DNA from 2 places in the Enterobacter cloacae complex sp. R_G8 genome. Region 1 is predicted to be linked to the other one. Evidence: predicted binding sites of a transcription regulator. Region 1 holds the regulator's gene; the other holds the start of a gene.
What was found. Region 1 encodes CRP, which controls carbon source genes, mostly activating them, when cyclic AMP is high. Its sites were predicted from a motif close to ATGTGANNNNNNTCACAT; they were not measured.

Region 1 (7,537 bases):
AGATGCCCCAGAATACGCTGCAGATGCTGCTCCAGGGTGCTCATTGGCCCGTGGGTGAGCGTTTCCGGCGCTTCCAGAATGTTCGAATCCCCCGATTCACCCGGTGCGTCATACTCCAGGCGCTGCTGACACCGCTGCAGGGCAATCTCACACGACTGCAAATAGCGCTGCGCCAGGTCCGGTGTCAGCATGGTATGTTCACGCGCCAGCGTGGTCATCGCGTTGATATGTTCGACGATGAACTGGCTGTGCGTCACCCAGAGCTTCATATCCGCCAGATAGTGCGAGTTAAAGCCGGGCTCCTGCATCGCCTGATTCAGCGAGTTGAACAGGGCGTTATGCGCCTGGTTGACCTTCATCCGCTGATACGCCAGCGGGGAGGGCTGCGGATCGTCGCTCAGGATCAGGCGGATAGCCTGCTGGTCGGCCTCCAGCGCGTCGTGGGCGTTCTGCCTGAGCAGGCCGCTTTGCCATTGTGGCCACAGCCAGACCATTCCGCCAAAGGCAATCAGGCAGCCAATCAGTGTATCGATAAGCCTGGCGACAATAAATTGTTCGCCATTGAGCGTAAGCAACTGCAGGGTGTATACCGCCGTGACCGTAAAGCCCACCATCGCCCAGCCGTAGTTCTTGCGGATGATCAGGTAGCTCACCAGGGTAATCAATAGCATGCCTGCCAGCGTATAGCCTTCTGGCACGTGGAAGTGCAGCGTTACGCCCGCGATAATCAACCCCGCCATGGTTCCGCCCGCCCGGTGCAGAATACGCACCCGCGTGGCGCCGTAGCCGTTCTGGGTGACAAACAGTACCGTCATTAATATCCAGTAGGGTTTGGGCAGATGGAGCGCCATGCCCATCAGGCTGGCGATGCTCAGCATCACGCTAATCCGGGCGGCGTTGCGCAGGGCGGAAGATTTAAACGAGAGATAGCTTTTAAGTGCAGGCAGCAGCGGCAGGCGCTTTTGCTTATCCGCCATCAGGTCACGAGGATAGAGCGGGCGCTGGGTACGCAGCACGCGGGCAATACGGCTGAAGTGCCAGGCGGCAAACTGACCCACCGGGTTATCCTCGTGCTGGCGGGCGATCTTCTCCAGTGCGCCGAGTTGCTTGTCCATGTTAAAGCGGGTGGGATAGCGGTGATAAAGAATGTCGTCGGCCAGTACCCGCAGACGTGCGGACACGGTCTGCGCGTTCCAGCGGATCACCGCTTCGGCATGGCTGCGCTCCACCAGCTTTTGCACCTCCTGCGGGTGGTGCAGGCTCACAGAGATATGCTCCTGCAGATCCAGCCCCACCTGGAAGGTGCGCAGCAGCCGTTTGTATTCGTGGTTCTTGTTGGCGGCCAGCATGTGCAGTTGCTGGTAGCACTGGCTTATCAGATCCACCACCTTCTGCTGGCGCGTCAGCAGCGGCGGCAGCGATTTTTCCGGGTCGGTATGCTGAGTCAGCAGCGTGTATTTGGCTTCGCAGTACTCTGCGAGCTGGACATAGAGCAGGCTCAGGGATTCACGCAGCGGCTGTTCCCGCCACAGCCAGAACCAGAACCAGTTAAACAGGCCATACCATAGCGTACCGAGGGCGTAGATCAGCAGCGGTTCCCATACCGGCATGTTACCTGCGAGACTGAGGGTAAAGATGGCCGCAATGAGTGAGGCGGGCAGTAAACGCGCGTGCAGCGAACTGATTTCGGCGGTCACCCCCAGCGTCATCGCCAGCACGCTCAGGATCAGCGGCAGCGGAATATCGCGGGCCAGCAACAGTTGCACGGCGAGGCTACACCCGGCAAACAGCGAACCGCCAATAATCAGTCGTTTGAAAAAACGCTTATGCGGGGTGTCGAGACCGGCAATATTGCAGCAGGCAGGTACGAGAGAGAACAGCAGCCCTTGTTGAAGATGTCCAAGGATCAGGCCCACGGCCACAGGAAGGCACAACACCAGCGTTTGTCGCAGTGCGTAGTTAACTTCCGGGTGATAAATCAGCCTGCGCCACATGAGGAGTAGAGACAAAAACGGCGTGACACCTTGCGATGGCACGCCGTTTTATCGGGATTAACGGGTTCCGTAAACCACGATGGTTTTACCGTGGGCGGAGATCAGGTTCTGATCTTCCAGCATTTTCAGGATACGGCCCACTGTTTCACGGGAGCAACCGACGATCTGACCAATTTCCTGGCGGGTAATTTTAATTTGCATGCCGTCAGGGTGAGTCATGGCGTCTGGCTGTTTCGCCAGGTTCAGCAGCGTTTGCGCGATACGGCCGGTCACGTCCAGGAAGGCGAGGTTACCCACTTTCTCTGATGTGACCTGCAGACGGCGAGCCATCTGCGAAGAAAGACGCATCAGGATGTCAGGATTAACCTGAATCAACTGACGGAATTTCTTGTAGGAAATTTCAGCCACTTCACATGCTGTCTTTGCACGAACCCAGGCGCTACGTTCCTGGCCTTCTTCAAACAGGCCCAGTTCACCGATGAAATCGCCCTGGTTCAGATAAGAAAGGATCATCTCTTTCCCTTCTTCATCTTTGATCAGCACTGCCACCGAGCCTTTGACGATGTAATACAACGTTTCCGCTTTTTCACCCTGGTGAATCAGCGTGCTCTTCGATGGGTACTTATGAATGTGGCAATGAGACAAGAACCATTCGAGAGTCGGGTCTGTTTGCGGTTTGCCAAGCACCATGCGCTGTTATCCTCTGTTATAAGCTGTCACCAGAGTCATAAGATGCATCCGGACTCTGGGGTTGCAATCGAATTCTTACCCATACCTGGGAAGTCGGCTGTCGTAACGTTTCGCAGCCAGTAAAGTTTGATGTCCTCTGCATACATGTGTAACGTCAATGTATTACTGTAGCATCCAGAGTGTTTTAGCATAGCTTTCGCCGCGTGTCTCCTGGTGTCTCGCTTCAGCATGACGCAGGTCGCCTTCCATTGCGAGAAATGTAACGCACGCGTAATCTGTCACCAAAAATGCAACGTTGGAGTTAATGAATATGCAAGCGCGCGTGAAATGGGTAGAAGGTTTAACGTTCCTGGGCGAGTCCGCTTCAGGACACCAGATTTTGATGGACGGTAACTCCGGCGATAAAGCACCCAGCCCAATGGAGATGGTGCTGATGGCGGCTGGGGGATGCAGCGCGATTGACGTGGTGTCGATTCTGCAAAAGGGCCGTCATGATGTGACGGATTGCGAAGTTAAGCTCACGTCTGAACGTCGCGAAGAGGCGCCACGCCTGTTCACCCACATCAACCTGCACTTTATTGTCACCGGGAAAGAACTAAAAGATGCGGCCGTTTCACGCGCGGTCGATCTGTCAGCGGAGAAATACTGCTCTGTGGCATTGATGCTGGAGAAGGCGGTAAAAATTACCCATTCGTATGAAGTGATCGAGGCGTGATTGATGGGGCATCACGCGTGTTGATGCCCTCACCCTAACCCTCTCCCACTGGGAGAGGGAATATGATTATGCGATCTGTTTCCCTTCCATCAACCGCTGCACCAGCGGCGTCATGATCAGCTCCATCGCCAACCCCATTTTTCCGCCGGGCACCACTAACGTATTCATGTGAGAAATAAACGAACCCTGCAGCATCGCCAGCAGCCAGGGGTAATCGATGCCGTCGAGATTACGGAAATGGATCACCACAAAGCTCTCATCCAGCGACGGGATACTTTTGGCCGCGAACGGGTTAGAGGTGTCCACCGTCGGCACACGCTGGAAGTTGATGTGGGTGCGGGAAAACTGTGGTGTCAGATAATTGATGTAATCTTCCATTGAGCGCACAACCGAATCCATCACCGCCTCACGCGAATGGCCGCGCTCGCTGATGTCTCGCGTCAGCTTCTGGATCCACTCCAGGTTAACGATTGGCACCACGCCGACCAGCAGATCCACATGTCGCGCCACGTCGTGATGCGGCGTCACCACGCCGCCGTGCAATCCTTCGTAAAACAGCACGTCGGTAGGTTCCGGCAGCGGCTGCCAGGGAGTAAAGGTGCCCGGGACCTGGTTCCAGGGAACGGCTTCGTCGTAGGTGTGCAGATATTTGCGGGACTGGCCTTTGCCGCTTAGGCCGTACTCCTGAAACGTTTGCTCCAGCAGGCCGAAGTCATTGGCCTCCGGGCCGAAGTAGCTGATGTGTTTGCCCAAATCGCGCGCTTTGCGGATGGCCATGTCCATCTCCGGGCGCGTATAGCGGTGAAAGCTGTCGCCTTCGACCTCCGCCGCACGGAGATTCAACTGGGCGAAAATCTTGCGAAACGCGAGGCTGGTGGTGGTGGTTCCCGCACCACTCGACCCCGTAACGGCAATAACCGGATGTCTGGCAGACATAGCAACTCCCTGACTGGAAAGGTTGAAAGATCAGCCGTGAAACGCGTTGCGGGGCATGATATTGACCGTCTCATGCAGTTCAGACCACACCAGCACCACGTCGCCGCTTTTAAGCTGGCGTTTAACATCGTTGACCTTTTGCTCAAGCGAGCGTTCATGTTCACCATAATCGGTGCCTTCACGCAAGACAAAGCTTTCAATCAGATTATCGAGCGTTTCGGGCGCCAGATCCTGCCAGGGGATAATCATGTTGCACCGTCCAGGTAAGGGGTTAACCAGTCAGGAATGCGCGTCTCCAGCCACATTTTCGGGCGACGCAGCGTTCCGCCGACAAACCCCACGTGGCCGCCGTGCTCGGTCAGCTGATAGTGAACGTTGTCGGGCAGAAATTCCTGTGCAGGGATGGAGTGATGATCCATAAACGGGTCATCTTTCGCGTGAATGATCAGCGTCGGCTGAGTGATCTTGCTGAGCAGCGGCATGGCGCTGCACTGACGATAGTAGTCAATGGCATCGGCGAACCCATGAATTTTGGCGGTGATCAGGTCGTCGAACTCACGAATGCGGCGGACCTTTTTCAACTGACGCAGGCTCACCGGAAGGGTATCCGGATAGGCCTTCAGCTTGCGCGCCGCATTGGCTTTCAGCAGGTTGAGCAGGTAGCGCTGATAGACCCGGGAAAAGCCTTTCTCCATGTGGTAGCTGCACTGCTCCAGCATAAAGGGGGCAGAGACAATCACCGCAGCATTCAGCGGCACCGCGTCACCCTCTTTAGCCAGCAGACAGGCCAGCATATTTCCGCCGAGCGAATAGCCCACCGCCGCCGTCGGCACGGTACCGAAATTCTCCCGCAGCCAGTGCAAAAACCAGGTGCCATCTTCAGTTTCGCCGGAGTGATAGATGCGTTTCTGGCGATTCGGCTCGCCGCTGCATCCCCGAAAGTGCATCACCACGCCCAGCCAGCCGCGCGCTTTTGCTGCCTGAATTAACCCATGTGCATACGGGCTGTGCAGACTGCCTTCCAGACCGTGAAACACCACCAGACGGGGTTTGTGGCGCGCCTGTTCGGGAGCTTCGCTCCAGGCGAGATCCAGAAAGTCACCGTCCGGCAAATCCAGCCGCTGCCAGTGCGGGGTGAACTGCACCTTGCGGCGGATCAGGCGCGGCAGCATGGTCTGCAGGTGGCAGTTGGCCACGCCGCGCATGGGCACGAACTCTGTGCTGTCTTCGGCGGTGAGGTCGAAGTCTGATGGAATGATTTGGGTCATAAGGGTGATGCTGATTCTTGTCGGAAATTTACGATACTTTCCGAATTGTACCCCGTTTAGCCTGGTTTGCCGAACCATGAACTGATCCCGATCACAAATATTTACCTTGATTATTACTCTCAGGCTAATGATTCCACTCTACGCTTAATTGATGCCTTTCTCGCCTGGGTGCAGACTTTACTCAGCGTTAAGCAAATCAAAATGATGTGCTGAATCAGGAGGTTAATAATGTTATCTGGGCAAATACCCACCCGGCAATGGAACACCCGACGCAGCGAAAAAGCGCGTCGTCTGGCCTCCGTACCGGTGCAGGGCAAGGTTCTGCCAACCGGCGATCTTGTCGCCATGCTGGAAAAGCTGATCGCGCCAGGCGATAAGGTCGTTCTGGAAGGCAACAACCAGAAGCAGGCGGATTTTCTTTCCCGCTCGCTGGCCGAAGTGAACCCGCAAATTGTGCATGACCTGCACATGATCATGCCAAGCGTTGGCCGCAGTGAACATCTGGATATCTTTGAGAAGGGCATTGCCCGTAAGCTGGACTTCTCCTTCTCCGGCACGCAGAGCCTGCGCATCTCCCAGCTGCTGGAGGATGGTCAACTCGAAATCGGCGCCATTCATACCTATATCGAACTGTATTCACGTCTCTACGTTGACCTTTCACCAAACGTGGCGCTGATTGCCGGGTTTAAAGCAGACCGCAAAGGCAATCTCTATACCGGGGCAAGTACCGAAGATACCCCGGCGCTGGTGGAGGCCGCCGCGTTCCACGATGGAATCGTCATCGCACAGGTTAACGAGCTGGTGGACGACGAATGCGACCTGCCGCGCGTCGATATTCCTGGCTCCTGGATTGACTACGTGGTGGTGGCCGACAAGCCATTCTTTATTGAACCGCTGTTTACCCGCGACCCGCGCCTGATCAAACAGGAACATATCCTGATGGCGATGATGGCCATCAAAGGCATCTACGCTGAACATCAGGTGCAGTCCCTGAACCACGGGATCGGGTTTAACACCGCGGCAATTGAGCTGCTGCTGCCCACCTACGGTGAACAGCTCGGCCTGAAGGGCAAAATCTGTAAACACTGGACGCTGAACCCACATCCGACACTGATCCCGGCGATTGAAAGCGGCTGGGTGGAGAGTGTGCACTGCTTCGGCGGCGAACTGGGGATGGAAGAGTACATCCGCGCCCGTCCGGACGTGTTCTTCACCGGTGCTGACGGCTCCATGCGCTCCAACCGCGCCTTCTGCCAGCTGGCGGGCCAGTACGCCGTGGATATGTTTATCGGCTCCACCCTGCAGGTGGATGGTTACGCCAACTCCTCAACGGTGACCCGCGGTCGTCTCTCCGGCTTCGGCGGCGCGCCAAACATGGGCCATGATCCACACGGTCGTCGCCACGCCACCCCGGCCTGGCTGAACATGATCACCGAACCAGATCCGATGCAGCGCGGTAAAAAACTGGTCGTGCAGATGGTGGAAACCTTCCAGGCGGGCGTGAAGCCTACCTTCGTGGAAAAACTGGACGCCGTTGACGTGGCGAAAGCCTCCGGCATGCCGCTGGCACCGGTGATGATTTACGGCGATGACGTCACCCACGTGCTGACGGAAGAGGGGATTGCCTACCTCTACCGGGCAAAAGATCTGGAAGAGCGTCGCGCCATGGTCGCGGCCGTGGCCGGTATCACCGATATCGGTCTGGGTGTGGATGCCAGACGTGTGGCGGAACTGCGCCAGAGCGGCAAAGTCGTGTACCCGGAAGACATGGGGATTCGTCGTACCGATGCCACCCGCTCTCTGCTGGCCGCGGGCAGCGTGGCTGACCTCGTTGAGTGGTCCGGCGGTCTCTACAACCCACCTGCGAAATTCCGGAGCTGGTAATGACACTTCTGCCCCAGATTCAGGTTGAAGGCGGTGCCGAATGGCTGGCG
Region 2 (7,537 bases), 1.1 Mb from region 1:
TAGACAGTCGGTGTGGTTTCTGGCGCTTTATCAGCAAGCGTAATGGCCGCTTTCACCGCTTTCGCCGCTTCCTGCCAGCTGGCTTCGTCTTTGGCGTGGATCACCGCCAGCGGACGTTGACCGTCAACGCTGTCGCCCAGACGGGCCATATCGGTAAAGCCGACGCTGTAATCAATAGTGTCAGATGCCTGACGACGGCCGCCGCCCATCGAGACCACCGCCATGCCGAGCGCACGGGTGTCCATAGCGGAGACGAAACCTTCGCTATCGGCATACACCGCTTTGCTGAGCGTCGCGGTCGGCAGGTACTTCGCGTAGTTTTCCACGAAATCGGTCGGGCCTTTCTGCGCCGCCACCATGCGGCCGAAGATCTCTGCCGCTTTGCCGTTATCCAGCACCGCCTGCAACTTCGCACGCGCGTCAGCATCGTCTTTGGCCAGCTTGCCGGAAATCAGCATCTCCACGCACAGCGCCATAGTGACGTCGAACAGGCGCGGGTTGCGGTAAACGCCTGTCAGGAACTGCACGGCTTCACGCACTTCAACCGCGTTACCGGCGCTGGATGCCAGCACCTGGTTCATGTCGGTCAGCAGCGCGGTGGTGCGCACGCCCGCGCCGTTGGAGACGCCAACGATCGCTTCGGCCAGCGCTTCAGAGAGTTCATAGGTTGGCATAAACGCGCCGCTGCCCACCTTCACGTCCATCACCAGCGCGTCCAGCCCTTCCGCCAGCTTCTTCGCCAGAATAGAGGCGGTGATCAGCGGGATAGAGTCAACGGTTGCGGTGATATCGCGGGTCGCGTAGAAACGCTTGTCTGCCGGCGCAAGAGAGCTGGTCTGGCCGATAATCGCCACGCCAACGTCTTTAATAATGTCGCGGAAGCGGTTGTCATCCGGGAAGATATCAAAGCCCGGAATGGCTTCCAGTTTGTCGAGCGTACCGCCGGTATGCCCCAGGCCGCGCCCGGAGATCATCGGGATGTAACCACCGCAGGCCGCTACCATCGGGCCGAGCATCAGAGACGTGACATCACCTACGCCGCCGGTGGAGTGTTTATCAACAATCGGACCGTTGAGGTTGAGGCTCTTCCAGTCCAGTACGGTTCCTGAATCTCGCATCGCCATGGTCAACGAGACACGCTCAGGCATCGACATATCGTGGAAGAAGATGGTCATCGCCAGGGCAGCAATTTGCCCTTCAGAGATGGTGTTATCCCGAATGCCATTGATAAAGAAGCGGATCTCTTCGTCGCTTAATGCATGACCATCACGTTTTTTACGAATAATTTCTTGTGCGAGAAACACGGTAACCCCCATGAGGAATCGGGTGAACGGTGGCGGGCAAGGTTTGCCCAACCACGATCGGGTAGGCCGGGTAAGCGTAGCGCCACCCGGCAATTCAAACTTAGTAGCTGCTTGCGCTCTTACCGTCGCCGTGACCCAGCGCTTTCAGCAGGCTTGCCAGCAGGCTGGACGCGCCGAAGCGGTAGTGACGGGAATCGGCCCAGTCGGAGCCGAACAGCTCGTCGGCAATCGCCAGGAACTGCTGCGCGTCTTCCGCAGTACGCACGCCGCCCGCCGGTTTAAAGCCCACTGTTTTGGACACGCCCATATCGCGGATCACTTCCATCATGATGCGCGCGCTTTCCGGGGTCGCGTTCACCGGCACTTTACCGGTTGAGGTTTTAATGAAATCGGCACCGGCTTTGATGGAGATTTCGGACGCTTTACGAATCAGCGCTTCTTCTTTCAGTTCGCCAGTTTCGATGATCACTTTCAGCAGCACATTTGCCGCGGCACACGCCTCTTTACAGGCTTTCACCAGGTCAAAGCCCACCTGCTCGTTGCCCGCAATCAGCGCACGGTACGGGAATACCACGTCCACTTCGTCTGCGCCGTAAGCAATCGCCGCGCGGGTTTCGGCCAGCGCAATATCGATATCGTCATTGCCGTGCGGGAAGTTAGTGACGGTTGCAATGCGCACGTCCGGGGTACCCTGCTCTTTCAACGTTTTGCGGGCAATCGGGATAAAGCGCGGATAGATGCAGACAGCGGCAGTGTTGCCCACTGGCGTTTTCGCCTGATGGCACAGGGCGATGACTTTTTCATTAGTGTCGTCATCGTTCAGGGTGGTCAGGTCCATCAGTTTCAACGCGCGCAGGCTGCTTGCAGTTAAATCGGTCATAACATTCTCCAACGGCGGTGCCGTATCAATTTTACCTTGCGGGTCTGTGAGTATTCTAACATCCACCCGCATTCACACTTCGACATTCATCACAGTTAATGAAAACTACGTACAAATTTGCATTACTGTAATGAGATCTGCTTCAAACTTTAATGCGTAAACTGCTGACGAATGCAGCGATTCCCCTTGTCAGATCAAAAGCCCTGACGGGATGGCTTCCTACAATCCGTTCATCATCCGCAGAACACTCAAGGAAGCGAACATGCCCCACGCCAGCCCCGACACCCTGCAACAACGTTGCCAGCACATTGTGACAAGCCCGGTGTTAAGCCCGGAACAAAAACGTCATTTCCTGGCGCTGGAAGCGGAAAACACTCTGCCTTATCCGGCACTTCCTGATGCCGCACGTGCCGCGCTGGACAAGGGATTCATCTGCGACATGTTCGAAGGCCATGCACCTTACAAACCCCGTTATGTTCTGCCGGATTACGCAACGTTTCTGGCTAAGGGTTCAGAATGGCTGGAGCTGGAGGGGGCGAAAGATCTGGATGATGCCCTCTCGCTGTTAACCATTCTCTACCATCATGTTCCGTCCGTCACATCGATGCCGGTCTATCTCGGTCATCTTGATGCCTTACTGCAACCTTATGTTAGAATTCTAACACAAGAAGAGATTGATAGCCGAATAAAACGTTTCTGGCGCTATCTCGACAGAACGTTGCCGGATGCCTTCACGCACGTCAACATCGGTCCGGCAGATACGCCTGTCACCCGTGCCATTCTGCGTGCCGAGGCAGAACTGAAGCAGGTCTCACCGAATCTGACGTTTATTTATGACCCGGACGTGACGCCGGACGATCTGCTGCTCGAGGTGGCAAAAAACATCTGTGAGTGCAGCAAACCGCATATTTCCCATGGACCGGCGAATGATAAAATTTTCACAAAAGGACGCTATGGCATCGTGAGCTGTTACAACTCGCTGCCGCTGGCGGGCGGTGGCAGCACGCTGGTCCGCCTCAATCTGCGGGCGATTGCTGAACACAGCACGTCACCCGATGATTTCTTCACCCGCATGTTGCCGCACTACTGCCAGCAACAAATCGCCATCATTGATGCCCGCTGCGCGTTTCTCTATCAACAATCCGGCTTCTTTGAGAATAGCTTTCTGGTGAAAGAGGGGCTGATTGATGCCGATCGCTTTGTCCCGATGTTTGGCATGTACGGTCTGGCAGAAGCGGTGAATACGCTCTGCGAGAAGGCGGGCATTGAAGGCCGTTACGGTAAAAGCGAGAAGGCCAACGCGCTGGGCTATCGCATCAGCGAACAGCTGGCGGCGTTTGTGGAAAACACGCCGGTGAAATACGGCTGGAAACAGCGTGCGATGCTCCATGCGCAGTCAGGAATAAGTTCCGATACCGGTACGACGCCGGGCGCGCGTCTGCCGTACGGCGATGAGCCGGATCCGATCAGTCATCTGCTGGCCGTGGCGCCACATCACCCGCACTACCCCGCCGGGATCAGCGACATTCTGACGCTGGATGAGACAATAAAACGCAATCCGCAGGCGATCGTTCAGCTGTGTCTGGGCGCATTCAAGGCCGGTATGCGGGAATTTACCGCCAACGTAGCCGGTAACGATCTGGTGCGTGTGACCGGGTATATGGTGCGTCTGTCGGATCTGGAACAGTACCGCGAAGCCGGTTCGCGCACCAATACCACCTGGCTTGGCGAAGAAGCCGCACGCAATACCCGCATTCTGGAACGTCAGCCGCGCGTGGTCAGCCATGAACAGCAGATGCGCTTTAGTTAGTCAGGTTATCCCCTTCTCCTGCGTGGACGGGCCGGGCAGCCGCCTGGCCCTCTTCCTGCAGGGTTGTAACCTGCGCTGTAAAACCTGCCACAACCCGTGGACCATTGGGCGCTGCAACGACTGCGGCGACTGCGTGCCCCACTGCCCGCACGCTGCGCTGACCATTCAGGCCGGACGCGTCTGGTGGCAGGAGAGTCACTGTCAGCAGTGCGATACCTGCCTGCATCTGTGCCAGCAACAGGCCACGCCAATGGCGCATCGCCTGAGCGTGGAGGAGATCCTCACGCAGATCCACAAAGCCGCCCCCTTTATTGAAGGGGTCACCGTGAGCGGCGGCGAGGCCACCACCCAGCTACCGTTCCTGGTGGCCCTGTTCGCGGCGATCAAAGCCGATCCCGCCCTGCGCCACTTAACGTGTCTGGTGGACAGCAACGGTCTGCTGGGGGAAACCGGCTGGCAAAGACTGCTGCCGGTACTGGATGGTGCGATGGTGGATCTGAAGGCCTGGGGAAACGAACATCATCGCGTGCTGACCGGGCGCGAAAACCCGCAGATTAAGCAGAGCATTCGCTGGCTGGCGCAGCAACAGCGGCTGACGGAACTGCGTTTACTGGTGATCCCTGAGCAGTGCGATTATCTGCAACATCTCAGGTCCCTGACGACGTTTATCCTCGGGCTTGGGAACGTCCCGGTGCGCATTAATGCCTTTCACGCGCACGGCGTTTACGGCGAGGCGGCGTCATGGCGCAGCGCCACGCCGGAGGATATCGAGCCGCTGGCGCTGGCACTGGAAAAACAGCACATCGCGGTGATCCGCCCCGCACTTTACCTATAGCGTAATGCCAAACAGCGCGCGGGTATTTTCCAGCAGCGCATTCGCGATCACCGCTTCTGGCTCATCACGCAATTCACACAGCGTGGTAAACACACGTGCCGCCTGTTCCGGGCGGTTCGGCTGCCCCTGAAAACCGTTTAACGGCATATCCGGAGCATCCGTTTCCAGTAACAAGGCGGACAGCGGCAGTTGCGCCATCACGTCGCGCGTTTTACTGGCTCGCGGATAGGTAATGGTGCCACCTACGCCTATCTTATAGCCCAGTTCAATAAAACGCAGCGCCTGCTGCAGGCTACCAGAGAAGCCATGCACGACCCCTTTTCGCGGCAGATCGATGCGTTTCAGGTGCATCGCCAGTTTGTCGTGCGTACGTCGGGAGTGGAGGATTACCGGCAGATCGTGCCGCTTTGCCAGTCTGAGCTGGGCATCCAGTATCGTCTGCTGGCGTTCAAACCGGGGATTGTCTCGATAAAGATCGAGGCCGATCTCACCAATAGCGACCAGTTTATTTTCGCGGGTTTGCAGCGCCGCATCCAGTACGTCGAGATGTTCGTCCAGATGATGCTCAATCACGATCGGGTGCAGACCGAGCGCGGCATAAAGGGCATCATGGCGGCGGGCGAGGTCGAGTACGCGATCGAAATATGCCGCTTCGATCGCAGGCACAACGATCGCCTCTACCCCCGCCTGAGCGGCACGCTGAATACTGGCCGTCTCATCTCCCGTAAACGGCGGAAAATCAAAATGGCAGTGGGTATCGACAAAGCGGTGCGTCACGCCAGATCCTCGTTATCCAGTAAAGCGTCATTTGCCTGCGGGACATCCACCAGCGGCACCGCCAGCGGATCGTTAGCCACAATCGCAGGCGGCGTAATAATGTGCTTATGCCGATGCAGGGGTGGTTGCTCCGCCAGCATTTTTCCGACCGTCGCCAGGAAGTAGCGCCCGCACAGCCGTCCCGTTTTATAATCTGCACGCAACGCAGGGACACGACTGCCAAGCGCCATACTGATCAGCGGTTTCGGCGGATAAATTTCAAAAATCCGCAGCTTACCTGGCGGTTTTTCGATAAAGCGCTGCATGGCGCCGTAGGTCGTTTCATGCTGCTTTGCAATATTCACCAGGTGTTGCAGGCTGCTGTCGCCTAACCAGCGCTCCATGCGTTTAAACCACTGCGGGGTGTAGTACATTTGCGACGGCACAGTCCGGATCACCACGATGGTTTTCGCCCCCCGCCGGGCCGCTTCCTGCACCGGCACCGCGTCACTGATCCCGCCGTCCAGATAGCTGATGCCATCCAGCAGCGCACCGGTACGATAAAAACCGGGAATGGCGCTGGAGGCGCGAATGATGTCCAGCCAGTTCTCCTTTTGCGGAGAGAAGTAGCCCGGGGAATAATCATCGCCACGGCTGGCGCACATCCAGAACTCTTTGCCGCTGTCAAACAGACGGGCGGCGGTGTCCATCGCCAGCGGCATCTGGCTGGAGGTGGATTCAAGCAGCCAGTCGAGATCGATCAGGTTGCCGCCGCGCACGAAGCGCACCGGGTTAAAAAATTCTTTCGCCGTGGTGTAGCGCATAATGACTTTTCGCGCGTAGCCAGGCTGGTTACAGACATAGGCAGACAGGTTCTGCGCCCCGGCAGACGTGCCGAAGTAAAGGTCAAACGGGTTAAACTGCGCGCGCATAAATTCATCCAGCACGCCAGCGGTGAAAATACCGCGCTGTCCGCCGCCCTCACACACGAGTGCGAGTTGCCCTGCGCGAAACGGTTCTAACGTCAGCGGCGCAATATTGCCGAGCGTAACGGGAATTCGTTGCCCCACCTCTGCTTTCCTGTTTTGATTATTCTGTTACACCACAGTAACGCACCCGACCTGCAACGCAAATAAGAAAAAGCCAGTCGCAGTGACTGGCTTTTCTTTGTTGACAGAATATTGCGTTTGCTACGGACGTCGACGTCCCGTGAACAGGCTGACCAGGAACAGAATGATACCGACCACAAAGACAATTTTAGCTGCCCAGGCCGCTGTACCCGCCAGTCCGCCAAAGCCCAAAGCGGCGGCAATTAACGCGATAACCAGAAATATAATGCCCCAACGAAACATAAGCCTCTCCTTTACCATAGTTAATGTCGGCCGCTATATATGAGCGCTCAGGTCACTCATCGGCGTTTTTCCAGAGTCATTCTTATTTCGCCCGCAGGCTTCAGCCTGACGGGCGAGTCGTGCAGGTTTACTTCGCTTTAAGATCGTTTTTGACGCTTTTCACACCATCAATCGCTTTCGCGATGGATTCGGCGCGGTCAATCTGCGCCTGGGAATCTACCGTACCGGAAAGCTGGACCACACCGTCGGTGGTTTCCACTTTCACCTTACGAGACGGCACGATGTCATCTGCTAAAAGTTTAGCTTTGATTTCGCTGGTCGTAGCGGCATCTCCGGCATAGCCTTTCACTGAGCTGGTTTTGCTGTCACGGACGTGCAGTTTGTCGCTTACAGACGCCACGCCCTCAACACCTTTCGCCACTTTTACAGCCTGTTCGGCCTGGGCCTGGCTTTCAACAAAGCCACTCAGGGTGACAACTTTTTGCTCGGTTTTGACGGAAATATCGGTGCTCTTAATCGCTTCATCATCCACCAGCGCGGCTTTCACTTTTGCTGTGATTGAGCTGTCGTCCATGAAATTACCGACTTTATTCATAGAGC

Region 2: deoC (deoxyribose-phosphate aldolase) is a predicted target of CRP. The motif match lies at 2,315-2,332, and genes of this name have one in related genera.

What each region holds. Positions count from the first base shown of each region.
Region 1 is NZ_CP102246.1:622,565-630,101, forward strand. Features, by position in the region: gene NQ842_RS02850 (YccS/YhfK family putative transporter) at 1-1,994, opposite strand, end outside; gene crp (cAMP-activated global transcriptional regulator CRP) at 2,052-2,684, opposite strand; gene NQ842_RS02860 (OsmC family protein) at 2,995-3,399, shown strand; gene NQ842_RS02865 (phosphoribulokinase) at 3,466-4,335, opposite strand; gene NQ842_RS02870 (YheU family protein) at 4,366-4,584, opposite strand; gene NQ842_RS02875 (hydrolase) at 4,581-5,603, opposite strand; gene mdcA (malonate decarboxylase subunit alpha) at 5,832-7,487, shown strand; gene NQ842_RS02885 (triphosphoribosyl-dephospho-CoA synthase) at 7,487-7,537, shown strand, end outside.
Region 2 is NZ_CP102246.1:4,426,048-4,433,584, forward strand. Features, by position in the region: gene deoA (thymidine phosphorylase) at 1-1,304, opposite strand, end outside; gene deoC (deoxyribose-phosphate aldolase) at 1,405-2,184, opposite strand; gene NQ842_RS20875 (YjjI family glycine radical enzyme) at 2,447-3,994, shown strand; gene NQ842_RS20880 (YjjW family glycine radical enzyme activase) at 3,969-4,829, shown strand; gene NQ842_RS20885 (TatD family hydrolase) at 4,824-5,606, opposite strand; gene NQ842_RS20890 (patatin family protein) at 5,603-6,655, opposite strand; gene NQ842_RS20895 (DUF1328 domain-containing protein) at 6,776-6,937, opposite strand; gene osmY (molecular chaperone OsmY) at 7,065-7,537, opposite strand, start outside.